One region of the Pseudooceanicola sp. NS-SX8 genome, then DNA from elsewhere that is predicted to be linked to it. Evidence: riboswitches for the same ligand, from Rfam matches in the RefSeq annotation. Region 1 holds a riboswitch; each other region holds the start of a gene.
What was found. A riboswitch is a leader RNA that binds a small molecule or an ion and turns the genes downstream of it on or off. The one in region 1 is predicted to bind cobalamin.
Positions count from the first base shown of each region.

Region 2: linked by a shared signal. The riboswitch ahead of nrdH (glutaredoxin-like protein NrdH) and the one ahead of AC2IR1_RS05220 (5-methyltetrahydropteroyltriglutamate--homocysteine S-methyltransferase) in region 1 are both predicted to bind cobalamin.
Region 3: linked by a shared signal. The riboswitch ahead of AC2IR1_RS05685 (TonB-dependent receptor plug domain-containing protein) and the one ahead of AC2IR1_RS05220 (5-methyltetrahydropteroyltriglutamate--homocysteine S-methyltransferase) in region 1 are both predicted to bind cobalamin.

Region 1 is NZ_CM170819.1:1,125,242-1,130,585, reverse strand. It holds gene AC2IR1_RS05230 (TRAP transporter small permease) at 1-207, opposite strand, end outside; gene AC2IR1_RS05225 (TRAP transporter substrate-binding protein) at 204-1,184, opposite strand; gene AC2IR1_RS05220 (5-methyltetrahydropteroyltriglutamate--homocysteine S-methyltransferase) at 1,189-2,334, opposite strand; cobalamin riboswitch at 2,463-2,670, opposite strand; gene AC2IR1_RS05215 (IclR family transcriptional regulator) at 3,300-4,115, opposite strand; gene AC2IR1_RS05210 (ABC transporter ATP-binding protein) at 4,432-5,262, shown strand; gene AC2IR1_RS05205 (ABC transporter permease) at 5,259-5,344, shown strand, end outside.
Region 2 is NZ_CM170819.1:4,789,252-4,794,595, reverse strand. It holds gene AC2IR1_RS22015 (ABC transporter permease) at 1-402, shown strand, start outside; gene AC2IR1_RS22010 (ABC transporter permease) at 399-1,427, shown strand; gene AC2IR1_RS22005 (L-rhamnose mutarotase) at 1,427-1,741, shown strand; gene AC2IR1_RS22000 (FGGY-family carbohydrate kinase) at 1,752-3,122, shown strand; cobalamin riboswitch at 3,222-3,412, shown strand; gene nrdH (glutaredoxin-like protein NrdH) at 3,507-3,728, shown strand; gene nrdI (class Ib ribonucleoside-diphosphate reductase assembly flavoprotein NrdI) at 3,744-4,166, shown strand; gene nrdE (class 1b ribonucleoside-diphosphate reductase subunit alpha) at 4,142-5,344, shown strand, end outside.
Region 3 is NZ_CM170819.1:1,233,818-1,239,161, reverse strand. It holds gene AC2IR1_RS05710 (FAD-binding monooxygenase) at 1-66, opposite strand, end outside; gene AC2IR1_RS05705 (MarR family winged helix-turn-helix transcriptional regulator) at 199-666, shown strand; gene AC2IR1_RS05700 (hypothetical protein) at 707-1,060, shown strand; gene AC2IR1_RS05695 (copper chaperone PCu(A)C) at 1,163-1,786, shown strand; gene AC2IR1_RS05690 (SCO family protein) at 1,846-2,439, shown strand; cobalamin riboswitch at 2,518-2,723, shown strand; gene AC2IR1_RS05685 (TonB-dependent receptor plug domain-containing protein) at 2,858-4,717, shown strand; gene AC2IR1_RS05680 (ABC transporter substrate-binding protein) at 4,717-5,344, shown strand, end outside.

The sequences.
Region 1 (5,344 bases):
GGCAACCGCACCGAAGGTCGCGAGGACCATGACCATTTCCGCCAGGTCCTGCGCGCCGAAGAGCGGCACGCCCAGGGCCCGCCCGGCGACATCGGCAAAGAGCAGTAGTGTCAGCAAGAGGATGGACAGCGCAGACCCCGCACCGGCGAGGTGGGCGAGACCGCCCACCCCCCGATCAATCGCGCGCACCAAGGCAGGGGCGGTCATTCGCCCCCCTGCATCACGGCGAGGGCTTCGGACGCGCCAAGCTCTTCGAGCTTTTCCCTGGTGAACGGTGCAAGTACCGCCCGGAAGGCTGCTGCCTCGTCTTCCGTCAGATCCGTCACGATCCCGTCGGCCCGGTTTCGCAGATCCGCGATCGCGGCCTCGCCCCTGGCATTCCACAGCGCCTCGGCGTGGCGGGAAAGATCCCGACCGGATGCCGCATCAAGCGCCGCGCGTTCCCTTTCAGGCAGGGCATCGATGCGGCGGGAGTTGGCCACCACGTAGAACCCTTGATTGCCGAGCGGAATGCCGAGGGTGACATGGCTCAGAACCTCGTCCAGCTTGAAGTCCGAAATCCCGCTGGAGCCCATGATCACGCCGTCGATCAGCCCGGTCTGCAGCGCATTGTAGACGTCCCCCGCCGGCATCTGCACCGGCGTCGCCCCAAGCGCCCGGACGACCTCCCCGGTGATCGAGCCCGAGACGCGGATCTTCAGACCGGAGAGATCCTCGGGCCTGCGAACGACCCTGTCGCGCAGGATCAGGACCGAGGCTTCTGCCGTCCACAGCGCGAGCGGCGTGGTCGCCGGGAACTCCCTGCGGATCACCCCGGCATCCCAGCCGTTCCACAGCATGTCAGCGCCCGTCATGCCCGCAGGCAAGGCACCGGGCAATTCGGTCAGCATGGTCAGCGGAAATTGCGAGGAGGTATATCCCGGCAAGCCCCAGACGATATCGGCGACACCCTGAACCGCACGGACATATTGCTCGGCAGGTCCAGCGCCCAGCTTGCCACCGGGATAGGTCTCGATCACCAGACCGGCGTCGGCCACCCCTTCGGTCAGCGGATCGACGATCGCAGCTGTCAGCGTGTGGGTGGGCGGTACGAAATGGGCGAACTTCAGCGTCTCGGCGCACAGCCCGGCAGGCACACCGAGAGAGGCCGCAAAAGCGGCCGCCTTCAGGATCTTCATGGTCATGACCTCAGACTTCGTTCCAGATCTCTTCGGCGACCTTGACCACCAGCTCCAGCTTCCGCTTCTCGTCATCCACGGTGATGTTGTTGCCGTGTTCGGTCGAGGAGAAACCACACTGCGGGGCGACCCCCAGCTGATCGATATCGACGTATTTCGAAGCCTCGTCGTACTTGGACTTGATCCAGTCCATGCTTTCCAGCTCGCCATGCTTGGTGGTTATGAAGCCGGGCATGACCCGCTTGTTCCCCTTGGGCAGCTTGGCCAGCGGCTCCAGCCCGCCTGCGCGCTCGGTGTCGTACTCCATCAGATAGACATCGACAGAGGTCGTGTTGAAGATCGCATCGGCCGCAAAGTGATAGCCGCCTTCGGCCACATGGGACGAGCGGAAATTGCCCCGGCACATGTGCATGCCGATGATCAGGTCATCGGGGCGGTCCTTGATCGCCTCCTCCAGCATCCAGGCATATTTCATCACCAGTTCGTCCGGATCCTGCCCCATGGCACGACGCTGCTCGCGTTGCTTGGGGTCGCCCAGGTAGGCAAAGAAGATGTCATCCAGTTGCAGGTAGCGGCAGCCCACGTCGTAGAAGGCCTGCACGGCCTTGCGATAGGTCTGGGCGATATCATGGAACATCAGTTCCTGATCCCGATAGGGCTCATATTCGATGTTCTCCGCTTCCATCCGGAAATGGCAGGCCGAGGGGCCGGGGATGGAAATCTTGGGAATGCCGTCGCCGGGGGACAACTGCTCCGCCAGGAAGGTGTAGTGGCGCAGCATCGGGTGATCTTCGGGGAAGTCGAGCGGCCCGGTCAGATGCGCCTCGATCGGTGGGGTCTTGTATTCGGTCTTGAAGGGAAGGCTCCGGCTGGACGGTTTCATGTCCAGCCCGGTCAGCATGCCCATGAAGTCATAGTGCCAGAAGGCACGGCGCACCTCTCCATCCGTGAAGACATGCAGTCCGGCTTCCTTTTGCAGCTTCACCAGATCGCGGACTGCCATGTCCTCGACGCAGGTCAGTTCCTCGTCGAAGATGCCGCGTTCGCGGAGCTCTCGCACAGGTTCGGGCCGCAGGAGCGAGCCGACATGATCTGCCCGGTAAGGCGCTTTGCGTTTGGGGGTTTCAGGGATGATCTTGGAATCATGTGCCGTCATGACATACCTCTTCGGATGACACCGGGCCGCGCCCGAATGCCGTGCAGGAAAAGGCCCTGCACCAGGCAGGACCCGCGGAATGTCACCATTACGGAAGAAGCCGCGCCCGATACGCACCCCGCGATCGGAACAGGTGAGCGTTTCAGGCAGGTCTCCTGGCTTCGCGGATCAGTGCCTCTCCCGACCTTCCCGGCGCCTGTCGCACCAGTGGTCTTTCGGGGAGACTCTCCGCTTACAGTTGCGGGGGCAGCTCCGGATTTGGTCCAACACGGTTGTCCCTCACCGGATTCCCTATTCTCCGCAGCTTCCTGCGGCACCTGAAATCGCGGGGAGTATGCGGCTTGCGGGCAGGCCGGTCAATCTGGCCAGCGGCCCATTCCCTGCAACAAGATCATTAGCGCCGCTCACACGGCAGTCCGGCCCGCGCGGAGGAAACCCAGAGCTTCGACATCAAAGGAGCCCCGCGCGAAGGCCGAGCAACGGATCGTGATCCCGGGATATGAAGCGCAAGGCGAGGCCTCGCGCTACGGCCAGAGCGCGGCCCTTCAGGACATCATATCGGGAACGGAAAATCCAAAATCAGCAGACACCGAGTTGCAAGATCGGAAGGTGTCCGAATGATCTCAGCTGGCTGTTTCGGGAAGTGGCGCACCGGGGAGGATCGTTCGAACAACACAAGAACAACGAGTTATTGTGAGAACATATCAAGCGCGGACGCAACAAATTCAATGACTTGAGACGACATTGGGAACACAGAGATTGGGTCCATCTGCGCACCTGACACACTCGCAACATGCCCAGACTCACCACTTCATCGGGCATCAATGAAGTCCCCCTGATATTCGCAACTGCAGCCCTCAACAGCTACATAGCGCTCGGCATACCTATCACGGAAGTTGTGGGATACCTCCGTCTGGGGAAGGGTAGGTCTCGGCCATCGACCGGTTTGTGCAAAAGAGACCCTGTTAACGACCGGCCCATCCCAGCTCCGCCGACATGCGCTGGCTCTCTTTAAGCAACATCTGCATCAGACGGTTGTCCGGCGACAGGCCAAACTCGGACGAGAAGCCCATGGCGGTGAAGGTGAATTGCAGTCGCCCATTGAAGTCGATCACCGGGAAAGACGCCGCGTTCAGACCGATGTGCGGACTGTCTTCCAGGCTCGCATAGCCCTGTGCCCGGATGCGCTCGGCTGCGGCCTGCCATTCCTCGAAGGTGGTCGGCAGGCTGTGGTGCGCCGCGCGATATCCGCTGCGCAGCTCTTCGCGGATGCCGCTGGCAATGATATCTTCCGGCAGGTAGGCCGAGAACAGCATCCCCGCCGCGCTGGTCAACAGGCGATGCGTCCCGCCGGGATAGAGCGGAACCTGGATATCGAAGGTGCCGCGATGCACCTGCACAATGGCCGGGCGCTCGAAGTCCCAGACGCTGAGTGTCATCAGCAAGGCGTTATCACGGGCGATGTTCTGTAGGTCGTTCGAGGCGCGGTTGAGTGGATCGAAGCTGCGCATCCGGGCCGCACCCAGTGTGAGGGCGAAGGGCCCCAACAGGTAGCGGCCCTGCCCTGTCTCCTGCTCGACCAGGCCCAACTCTTTCAGGCTGACCAGGTAGGCATGCAACTGACCACCCGGCAGACCAGTCATGTCCGACAACTCTTTCAGCATCAGCGGACGTGGAGAGCCGATCATCCCCTTCAGGATGCGCCCGGCAGTGTCGATGGACTGGATCCCGCGCTTTGATGTCGCGGCCTCGGTCGCCTTGGGGGCCGGGCTGTCACCCATGTCTCTGTCTCCTGCGTCTTCCTGCTCGCCGACGGTTGTAGGACCACGGAGGCGGATTGGGCAAGCAACTTACCTCAGTTTCCGATCAGATTATTCGCAGTGAACGAATTACATGGCGCTTCGGCTGCCCGCATTCTCGGGAGACTGAGACCGGGACCCACTGTCATCACCTCAGTCAAGCCGACACTAAGAGACTTTGCGCATATCTTAGGCAAATTCGAGCGACAGCATGATTTTATCCCTTCCCGAATATATTTCGTTATTAACAAACCTCATTAGGTTATGCTGAGTGCTCTTCGTGACAAACGAGGAACAGATGACCGAAGCTCTCGATATCCACTCCCAGAGCCAGCCCGCCATTTCGGCCGCCAACCCCGATGACGCCCTGAAAGCGCTGATACGGATCTGGCGCAGCACCGTCGTCCTGGGTGGCAAGACGATCCTCGAGGATCTGAGCCTCGACATGAAAGCCGGCGAAGTCGTCTGCGTTGTCGGCCCGTCCGGCAGCGGCAAGACCACCCTGCTACGCCTGATCGCGGCGCTGCTGCAGCCCGAAAACGGCAAGGTCCTTCTGGACGGCCACGAGCTGCGCAGACCGCGCCCCGACATCGCCGTGGTCTTTCAGGACTATGGCAAGGCGCTGCTGCCGTGGCGCACCGCTGCCCGCAACATTGAACTGGCGATGGAAGCGACGGGTATGCCGAAAGCGCAACGCCCCGCCCGGATCCGCGAATTGCTGGAAATGACCGGCCTGGGCAACAGCGCCGAAAAGTACCCCGGCGAGATGTCTGGCGGCATGCAACAGCGCCTGCAGATCGCCCGCTGCCTGGCACAGAACCCCAAGGTCTTGCTGATGGATGAACCTTTCGGGGCGCTGGATGCGATGACCCGTCAGGCGCTGCAGGACGAGATGCTGAAGATCGTCCGAGACACCGGTACCACGGTCTTTTTCGTGACCCACGATCTTGAGGAAGCGATCTATCTTGGCGACCGCATCGTCGGCCTTCTGGCGAACCCGGGCCGCATCGGCAAGATCTACGACGTCGAGCTGCCGCGCCCCCGTGATCAACTGACGACGCGCGAACATCCCGAATTCATCCGCCTGCGCCGCGAGCTCTTCGAATTCATCGAAAGGGCGGAACAATGAGCGCAGCCCCTTCCCGCGCGAAGGTCATCGCCACCGGGCTTGCCGTGCCGGTGACCGTGTTGGTGCTGCTGGAGCTCTGGAT
Region 2 (5,344 bases), 1.3 Mb from region 1:
AACAACCCCCATGCGGCAGTCTACACGGGCATCGACGTGGGCCGGGCCCAGTTCCGCGCCTTCGTCATCTCCGGCACCCTTGCGGGGCTTGCCGGCTATCTCTGGATCTCCCGCTATGCGGTTGCCTACGTGGATATCGCCGGGGGGTTCGAACTGGACGTGGTCGCGGCCTGCGTGATCGGCGGCATCTCCATCGCGGGGGGCGTCGGCACGGTGACCGGCACGATCCTGGGCGCGCTGTTCCTGGGGGTGATCAAGAACGCCCTGCCTGTGGTCGACATTTCGCCCTTCTGGCAGCTCGCCATTTCCGGCGCGGCGATCCTCGTTGCCGTCACCTTCAACTCCCGTTCCGGCCGGTCCCGCGGCCGGGTGATCCTGAAATCGGCGGAGCACGCGACATGAGCACCTTCAGCACCGACCATTCCGGCGAAGCTGCCCCGGCAGAGGCCCGCGGCCGCAGAATTCCCGATCAGCTTTCGACCCCCGCGATGCGGGCCCTGAAAAGCTGGGAAAGCCTGCTCCTGCTGGTGGCCGTCGGGATCTTCATCCTCAACAGCTTCGCCTCTCCCTACTTCCTTGATGCCTGGAACCTCTCCGACGCGACCTTCAACTTCACCGAAAAGGCGATGATCGCCTTTGCCATGGCCCTGCTGATCGTCGCGGGGGAAATCGACCTGAGCGTCGCCTCGATCATCGCGCTTGCCTCCACCGCCATGGGGCTGGCGATGCAGGCCGGGTTCGGAACGCCCGCGCTGGTCGCTGTCGGGCTGCTGACCGGGCTGGCCTGCGGCGCCTTCAACGGTGTGCTGGTGACGCGTCTCGGCCTGCCGTCCATCGTCGTCACGATCGGCACGATGAGCCTGTTTCGCGGCATCAGCTACATCGTTCTGGGCGACGGTGCCTTCCGGGGTTACCCCGCCGATTTCGCCGTCTTCGGTCAGGGCTACGTCTTCTGGGTGGTCACGGTGGAATTCGCCATCTTCGCCGCACTGGCGGTGATCTATGCGGTGGTCCTGCACAAGACCAACTTCGGCCGGGCGGTCTATGCCGTGGGCAACAACCCCACCGCCGCGCTCTTCTCCGGGATCCGGGTGGCGCGGGTGAAGTTGATCCTGTTCCTGCTGACGGGCCTCATGTCCGGCCTGGCGGCCGTCTGCCTGACGTCCCGGCTCGGCTCCACCCGTCCCTCCATCGCCACGGGGATGGAGCTGGAGGTGGTGACCATGGTCGTCCTGGGCGGGGTCAACATCCTGGGGGGCTCCGGCACCATCGGGGGCGTTGTCATCGCGGCCTTCGTCATGGGGCTGGTGACCTTCGGCCTGGGGCTGCTGAACGTGCCGGGCATCGTCATGTCGATCTTCATCGGCCTGCTGCTCATCGGGGTCATTGCCCTGCCCAGGCTCTGGTCGCGGCTGCGGAGGGGCTGATGGAAAAGCACGCCTTCCGCATGGTCCTGAACCCCGGCTGCCTGCAGGAATACCGCCGCCGCCACGACGAGATCTGGCCGGAGCTGGTCACCCTGCTGAAGGAGGCGGGCGTGCAGGATTACTCGATCCACTACGATCCCGAAACGCGCGCGCTCTTCGGTGTGCTCTGGCGGGCGCCGGATCACGGCATGGCGGCCCTTCCCGATCACCCGGTCATGCAGCGCTGGTGGGCCCACATGGCCGACATCATGGAAACCCATCCGGACAACCGCCCGGTGGAGACGGCGCTTGAAACCGTCTTCTTGATGGCCTGAGGGGGGCGGGATGAACGCGCATCGCCATATCGCCGTGATCGACGTGGGCAAGACCAACGCCAAGCTGGCCCTGGTCGATGGTTCCACCCTGGAAGAAATCGCGGTGCTGACGCGGCCCAATCACGTGCTGCCCGGCCCGCCTTGGCCGCAGGTCGACCTGGAAGGGCACTGGGCCTTTTTCCTGGATGGCCTGGCGCGGTTCCAGGCGGAACATGGCGTCGATGCGATTTCGGTCACGACCCATGGTGCCAGTGCGGTCCTGCTGGATGCGGCGGGCGGGCTGGCGGCACCGATGCTGGACTATGAACACGACGGCCCCGACACGTTGGCGCGCGATTACGATGCAATTCGTCCGGGCTTTGCCGAAACCGGATCGCCCAGGCTGCCGCTTGGGCTGAACCTGGGCGCGCAGCTCTTCTGGCAGTTCGAAACCGATCCCGCGCTGCGCGACCGGGTGGCGCATATCCTGACCTATCCGCAGTACTGGGGTTATCGCCTGACGGGACGGATGGCGACGGATGTGACCTCTCTGGGATGCCACACCGACCTGTGGAACCCCTACCGTGGTGAATTCTCCTCCCTCGTGGCGCGGCTTGGCCTTGCGGGGAAGATGGCGCCGGCGCATCGCGCCGACGACATGCTGGGTCATGTCAGTGCCGGGATCGCGGCGCAGAGCGGGCTTTCGCCGCGCACGCCGGTGTTTTGCGGAATACATGACAGCAATGCCTCGCTCTACCCCCATATCCTGGCGCAGCCTGCGCCCTTCTCGGTGGTTTCCACCGGAACCTGGGTGGTGGCCATGGCCATGGGAGGACGCACCCCGACCATGGATCCCGCGCGCGATACGCTGGTCAATGTCAACGCCCTGGGGCAGCCCGTCCCCTCTGCCCGGTTCATGGGCGGACGCGCCTACGAGGTCATCCGGGACGGCTCCGACGCGCGCCCGACGGCGGCCGACATGGCAGAGGTGCTGTCCGGCGTGGCCCTTCTTCCCTCCGTCGTCACCGACAGCGGGCCCTTCAAGGGGCGCACCCATGCCTGGACACGGCAGCCTTCGGGCGAGGGGGCACGCATGCTGGCGCTGTCGTGGTATCTCGCGTTGGTCACCGACACCTGCCTGTCCCTGGTCGCCGCCGAAGGCCCGGTGATCGTCGAGGGGCCCTTCGCCCGCAACGCGGATTTCACGGCAATGCTGGCGGCGCTGCGGGGCGAGGTCCGCATCGCGGCCTCCGCCACGGGCACCAGTGTCGGCGCGGCGCTGCTGGCGGGGGCAGATGCGCCGCTGCCCCGGACGACTCAGGTCCGTTGCGCCGATCCGGCCCCCCTGCGCGATTACGCGGAAAACTGGCTGGCACTGGTCCGGGAAATGCACTACGCCTGACCTCCTCCGCTGCCTGCCCTGCAGGCTTTGGCGATCCGCGAGGCCGCCGGGAATGACGGTTTTCAAATCAGCATATTGACGCCCCCGACCTCTCATGGTCTAGATATGGGTGCTTCAGGTGTCCGGTGGCCTTGCCGCCGACGAAGAGGGAAGCCGGTGCAAATCCGGCGCTGCCCCCGCAACTGTAAGCGGTGAGCGTTTCCGAAATCGCCACTGGGCCCCGGTCCGGGAAGGTCGGAAAACGCGATGACCCGTGGAGTCAGGAAACCTGCCCGAGGCACTGGATTTTGACCGCGAACGGTGGGTTCGGGGCGTATCGGCAAGCGGGCCAGCAGGCCCGTGCCTCTGCGTCCCTGCCCGCTGGTGATAACGAGGATGCAGAGCATGATCACCGTCTACAGCAAACCCGCCTGCGTGCAGTGCACCGCCACCACCCGCGCGCTCGACGCCAAGGGCCTGCCCTACGATGTCGTCGACCTGACGCAGGACGCGGATGCCATGGCGCGCGTGACCGAGCTCGGCTACCGTCAGGCGCCGGTGGTGATCGCGGACGGTGAACACTGGTCCGGTTTCCGCCCTGACATGATCGGCCGCCTCGCCTCCTGATCCGGGGATCTTCCCATGCCCGGGCTGCTCTTCTTCTCTTCCGCCAGCGGGAATACCCTGCGCTTCATCGCCTCTCTCGGGCGGCCCGCGCTGCGTATCCCCGTCTCGCCGAAGGAGGCGCTTCCGCCCGTGCCTGCCGAATACGTGCTGATCTGCCCCACCTATGCCGATGGCGAGGGGCGCGGCGCGGTGCCGAAACAGGTGATCCGCTTCCTGAACGACCCGGCCAACCGGGCGGGCATCCGCGGCGTCATCGGCACCGGCAACCGCAACTTCGGCACCACCTACGGCCTTGCGGGGGACGTGATTTCCCGCAAGTGCCAAGTTCCGCTGCTCACCAAGTTCGAACTGGCCGGCACGGCCAGGGATTTTGCCCGCATCCGTGACGGGCTCGACGCATTCTGGGGGACCCAATGCTTGACCGCCACGACAGCCTGACCGAGTCCGGCCTCGACTACCACGCGCTGAACGCCATGCTGAACCTCTACGACGGCGAGGGGCAGATCCGCTTCGACGCCGATCGCATGGCGGCGCGGCAGTACTTCCTGACCCATGTGAACCAGAACACCGTCTTCTTCCATTCGCTGGACGAGAAGCTCGAATACCTGGTCGACGAGGGCTATTACGAGGCAGAGGTCCTGGCGGCCTACCCCCGTGATTTCCTGGCCGCGATCTGGGATGCCGCCTACAAGAAGAAGTTCCGCTTCCCGACCTTCCTCGGCGCCTTCAAGTACTACACCAGCTACACGCTGAAGACCCGCGACGGGCAACGCTACCTTGAACGCTACGAGGACCGCGTGGTGATGGTCTCCCTCGCGCTGGCGCGCGGCGATCAGAAGCTCGCCATGTCGATGATGGAAGAGATCCTGTCGGGCCGCTTCCAGCCTGCCACCCCCACCTTCCTCAACGCCGGCAAGAAGAGCCGGGGCGAGCTGGTCTCCTGCTTCCTGCTCCGCCTCGAAGACAACATGGAAAGCATCGGGCGCGGCATCAACTCGGCCCTGCAGCTGTCCAAGCGCGGCGGCGGCGTGGCCTTGATGCTGACCAACATCCGGGAACACGGTGCGCCGATCAAGGGTATCGAGAACCAGTCCTCCGGCGTCATCCCGATCATGAAACTGCTCGAAGACAGCTTCTCCTACGCCAACCAGCTTGGCGCGCGCCAAGGGGCAGGGGCCGTGTACCTCAACGCCCACCACCCCGACATCCTGCGCTTCCTCGACACCAAGCGCGAGAACGCGGATGAGAAGATCCGCATCAAGACGCTCTCCCTCGGCGTGGTCATCCCCGACGTGACCTTCGAACTGGCGAAGAAGAACGCACCGATGTACCTCTTCTCGCCGCACGACGTGGAAAAGGTCTACGGCAAGCCCTTCTCGGAAATCTCGGTGACCGAGAAATATGACGAGATGGTCGAGGACAAGCGCATCCGCAAGAAGAAGATCAACGCGCGGGAATTCTTCCAGACCCTGGCGGAGATCCAGTTCGAAAGCGGCTATCCCTACATCATGTTCGAAGACACGGTGAATGCCGCGAACCCCATTGCGGGCCGCATCACCATGTCCAACCTCTGCTCGGAAATCCTGCAGGTGAGCGAGGCGTCGACCTTCAAGGAT
Region 3 (5,344 bases), 110 kb from region 1:
GGTCTCCTCAACCGGGTGCGCGATTGCAGGATCTCCGGGCCGAAAGCCGTTCAGATGGAATTGCATGTCTCCTCCCAAATTTGATATGACGTCATATGATATGTACACATTTCATTTTTTGGGTCAAGATATTGATGTGATCACTTACCATTCCGACTAACCTGCACGGGCGACACTGGCCGTGGAAGGAGAGACCACATGGAAATCAAGGAGATGTCCGGGCATCTGATCCGCCGACTGCACCAGCATTCGACACAGGTTTTCCAGGCCAGGATGAAGGAAGAGGGGCTCGACCTCACCTCGGTACAGTTTGCGGCCATGGGCGCAGTGCTGGACGAGCCGGGAATCGATCAGGCGGGCGTTGCGGCCCATATCGGATATGACAGGGCAACGATCGGCGGGGTCATCGAAAGGCTGGTGCAGAAGGGCCTGATGCGGCGCGAAATCAGCCGGACCGACCGTCGCGCCCGCGCGCTTTGGCTGACGGATGAAGGACAGGCCCTGCACGACCGCGTCCGACCGGTCGTCTCGGCCCTTCAGGCCGACATCCTTTCGGGTCTCGCGCCCGAGGAACGCCGCCGCTTCGAAAGCCTGGCCCGGAAGATCCTCGATCATGTCTCCGGCGGCGATGCATCCCCTGCGACCAAAGGTGACGGCGCCGGCTGAACGGCTTCCCAGATCCTGCCTGAACGGCTAGGAACGTTGCATGAGACCCGGATCCGGACGCCTTCTTTCCGCTCTGTTCCTCACGCTGCTGCTTGCGTGGGGTTCGGTGCTGTCGGCGTCCCACATGGCGCCCTCGCAAGAGGAGCTGGCCAAGGCCCGGACGGTTCTGGCGCTCGGCTCCGGCTATGACGACCTGTGCGGGGACCAGGCCGGCCCGATGCGCCACTGCCCCTTCTGTCACGCCTTGCCGAAGGCGGACGGGCCCCGCATCGCACCGCTCGAACGGCGCCTCGCCTTCGACCTGGGCGATCTGCCCGACGATCATCAGGTCTTCGCGCCCCTTCCGGTCAACGACGATCACGCCCCCCGGGCGCCTCCGGCCCTGTTCGCCTGACATCCGCCTTAGAGGCCATGACAGCGACGTGCCGCCGCCCCGCGCGGCGGCCGGTAAATGCGCAGATACGGCAACGCCCCTGCGACAGACCGGAGAAAAAACATGAAGACCACGACCCTTTTCGCGATTCCCCTTGCGACCATCCTTTGCGCACAGGCCGGGGTAGCCGCCCCGCTCCTGCCCGTTGAAAGCACCCTGCCCCGCGGCATCGGCGCCGCGCTGCACGACCAGACGCTGACCACCGGCCAGGCGCCGGACCTGCTGCTGGTCGCCGACGAAACCATGGGCATGGATCACAGCCACATGGCGATGCACGATGTGACGCTTGGCGATCTGACGCTCAGCGGCGGCTTTTCCCGCGCGACCCTGCCCAATGCACCTGTTGCGGGCGGGTTCCTGACGATCACCAACACCGGCACCGCCGATGATCGCCTGATTGCCGCCGAAAGCAGCATCGCCGGGCGGACAGAGGTGCACGAAATGTCGATGATCAACGGGGTCATGAAGATGCGTGCGCTGTCCGACGGCCTTGCAATTCCCGCTGGCGAAACGGTCGAACTGAAACCGGGCGGTTACCACATCATGTTCATGGACCTTCAGCAGCCGCTCGTCGAAGGTGACGAGGTCGCCGTCAAGCTGGTCTTTGAAAAGGCCGGGGAGACCACCATGCAGCTGGAGATCGGCGCCCCCAATGCCAAGTCCGCGCATGAGCACATGAGCCACTGAACAGCCCCGGCCCCGCGCCCCGCGCGGGGCTGGACAGCCACACGGAAAGGACCCCTGCAATGAACGCCAAGAAAGCTGCCATCCTCGGGCTCTGGATCCTGGCCGGCGCCGCCCTGATCGCCTTCGCAAGCTTCAAGGTCTTCCAGCCCATGCTGAACCGCTCCCTCGCCGAGGACCTGGGGCGCGGCGACTACACCCTGATGACCACCGCGGGCGTGCCCTTCACCGAAGACAGCCTGAAGGGCGAACCTAGCGCGGTCTTCTTCGGCTTCACCCACTGCCCCGAGGTCTGCCCGACGACATTGGGCGATATCGCCACCTGGCAAGAGGACCTCGCCTCCACCGGGCAGCAGATCCGCGTCTTCTTCATCACCGTCGATCCCGAACGCGACACAGTGGAGCAGCTGCGCGACTACACCTCCTGGGTGCCCGACGTGCAGGGCGTGGCCGGCGATCCGGAGGAAATCGCCAAGGCGATCAAGGCCTTCCGCATCTACGCCCGCAAGGTGGAGCTGGAGGACGGAGATTACACGATGGATCACTCCGCCTCCGTGCTGCTGTTCGACCGCAAGGGGCGCTTCTTCGAACCGATCGGCTACCAGGAGGATTACGATCGTGCCGTCGGCAAGATCCGCCGCCTGCTGAACGGCTGACCTCCTGCGCCTGTGGCGCGAATGCCGATGCCCGGGGCCGCCTCGGACAGGGCTCTTGCCGAAATCGATTCCCTGCTCTAGGCAGATTTCCGCTTCGGTCCGGACCCAAGGGTCCGGTGAATAGGGAATGCGGTGAGGGGGACAGCCCCAATTCCGCAGCTGCCCCCGCAACTGTAGGCGGAGAGCGACGCCGGACCATGTCACTGCTGCAACCACTGCGGCGGGAAGACCCGGAAGAGCCGTGACCCGCAAGTCAGGAGACCTGCCGAGGCCGATCACCCAGTCCGGGCGCGGGGCGCGTCCGAGGCGACGGACCTTCCGTAGCGGTGGCATCGCAACCGTCTGCGGCAGGCACTTCCCTTCCCAGACAGCCCGACATGCTTCTCCCGGTGAGGCCGGGAATACGAAGGGAAAGTACATGACAGCGTTCCAGCGCGCCCTTGCGCAGACCACCGCCCTGACGACCGTGACCCTGGCCATTGCCCTGACCGGCACCGCAACCCGGGCCCAGGACGTCGTCGAACTCGACGCGATCACCGTCACCGCCAACCGCGAGGCGACCGAGGTCGACAAATCCGGCTCCACCGTCGAAGTGATCGAGGAAGACGAGATCCGCGAAGCCGGTGAAGTGCGCCTGGTCGACTTCCTGAACACCCTGCCCGGCATTTCGATCAGCACCAACGGTCCGGCCGGAACCACCTCCACCCTGCGCATCCGTGGCGCGGCGGGGGCCTATATCGGCGTCTATGTCGACGGCATCGACGTGAACGATCCGTCCTCCACCCAGATCTCCTTCGACTGGGCGAACCTGAGCACCGCCGACGTCTGCCGGATCGAAGTCCTGAAGGGTGCGCAATCGGCGCTTTACGGATCGTCCGCAATTGCCGGGGTGATCAACATCACCACCAACCGTGCGACCGAACTGGGCGTGACCAACCGCTACGCGGCGGAACTGGGCAGCTACAACACCGCGCGCCTTTCGTTCAACTCCTCCTGGCTGGGCGAGCGCGGCAGCTTTGCCGCCACGATCAGCCACGTCACCTCCGACGGTTTCTCCGCCGCGGATGAGAACGACGGCAACACCGAGGCCGACGGCACCGTGGCCACCCGCCTGTCCTTTGCCGGCGAATACGACGTCTCCGACGATCTGACCGTCGGCATGGCCGGTTTCTGGCAGAAATCGAAGGGCGATTACGACGGCTATGCCTGGAACGGCACCGCCTACGTGCTGGGCGACGGCACGCCGGACGAATACAACGAGGCGGAACAGCTGGGCCTGCGCGCCTTTGCGAAGCTGACCACCGGCGCGGTGGAGAACGAATTCGCCCTGCAATACTACCGCAACGACCGCACCAGCTACAGCGACGGCTACGCGACCCCCTACCTGGGTGAGCGCAGCTCCCTCTCCTACGTCGGGACCATGGCGCTCGGCCCGACCTTCGACCTGTCCTTCGGCGGCGATGCGACCCGCGAAAGCTACGACGGCAGCACCGAAGACGCGGACTACAAGACCTACGGGATCTTCACCGAAGGCAAGTGGGCACCGACAGATCAGCTCGACGTGGTCGCCTCGGTGCGCCAGGACGATCACTCGACCTTCGGCGGGCACACCAGCGGGCGGCTCTCCGTCGCCTATCGTCCGAGCGATGACCTGATCCTGCGCTTCGCAGGCGGCACCGGGTTCCGCGCGCCCTCCCTCTACGAGCTCTACTCGGCCTATTACGGCAACCCCGACCTCGACCCCGAGACCTCGGAAACCTACGAGGTGGGGATCGAGAAACGCTTCGGTGAGACGGCCTTCGTGAAGGCGACCCTGTTCCACACGGAGATCACCGACCTGATCCAGTGGTCCAGCAGCACCTCCACCTACCAGCAGGTCGAAGGCACCAGCACCATGGAAGGGGTCGAGCTTTCGGGGGGTTACACCTTCACGCCGAACCTGCGGCTGACGGCGAACTACACCTACACCAAGGCCCATGACGCCGATGGGGATCGCCTGGTGCGCGTGCCGCTGCACGACATCAACGTCAGCCTGAACGCCGACCTGACCGACCGCATGACCGCCGGCCTTTCCGTCCAGCGCGTCATCGACACCGTGGACAGCAGCGCGACCCTGCCCGACTACACCCTGGTGAACCTCAACTTCGGCTACATGCTGAACGCGCAGACCGAGGCCTATGTCCGGGTGGAAAACCTGCTGGACGAGGAATACGAGACCGTCAGCGGCTACGGCACCTCTGACCGCGCGATCTACTTCGGCGTCCGCGGAACGTTCTGATGATCCGGCGCGCCGCGATCCTTGCCCTTCTCGCCGCCCTGGCCAGCCCGGCCGGAGCGCAGGAGGCCCCGCGGCGCGTCGTTTCGATGAACCTCTGCACCGATCAGCTTGCCATGATGCTGGCCGACCCCGGCCAGCTTCTTTCCATCTCCTGGATCTCCCGCGACCCGCGCAGTTCCGCCATGGCGGAAGACGCGATGGACTATCCCGTCAACCATGGCCGGGCCGAAGAGATCTGGCTGATGAAACCCGACCTTGTCCTGTCGGGCACCTACACGTCCCGCGCGGCGGTGGAGATGCTGAAACGCCTGGGAACCCGCGTGGTCGAGGTGCCCCCGGCCTCCAGCCTGGACGACATCCCCGACCGGATCATGACCATCGGACGCGCGATCGGTCACGAAGACCGCGCCCGCGCCCTGGCGGACGATTTCACCGCCCGCCTGGAGACGCTGCGCGAAGACGTGTCCGAACGCCCCTCTGCCGCGATCTACTACGCCAACGGATATACCACCGGCGACCGCACGCTGGCGGGAGAGATCCTGATCACCGCCGGGTTCAGCAACATCGCGGGCGACAGCTATGGCGGCCACCTGCCGCTGGAACTGCTGGCCATGGCCGAGCCCGACG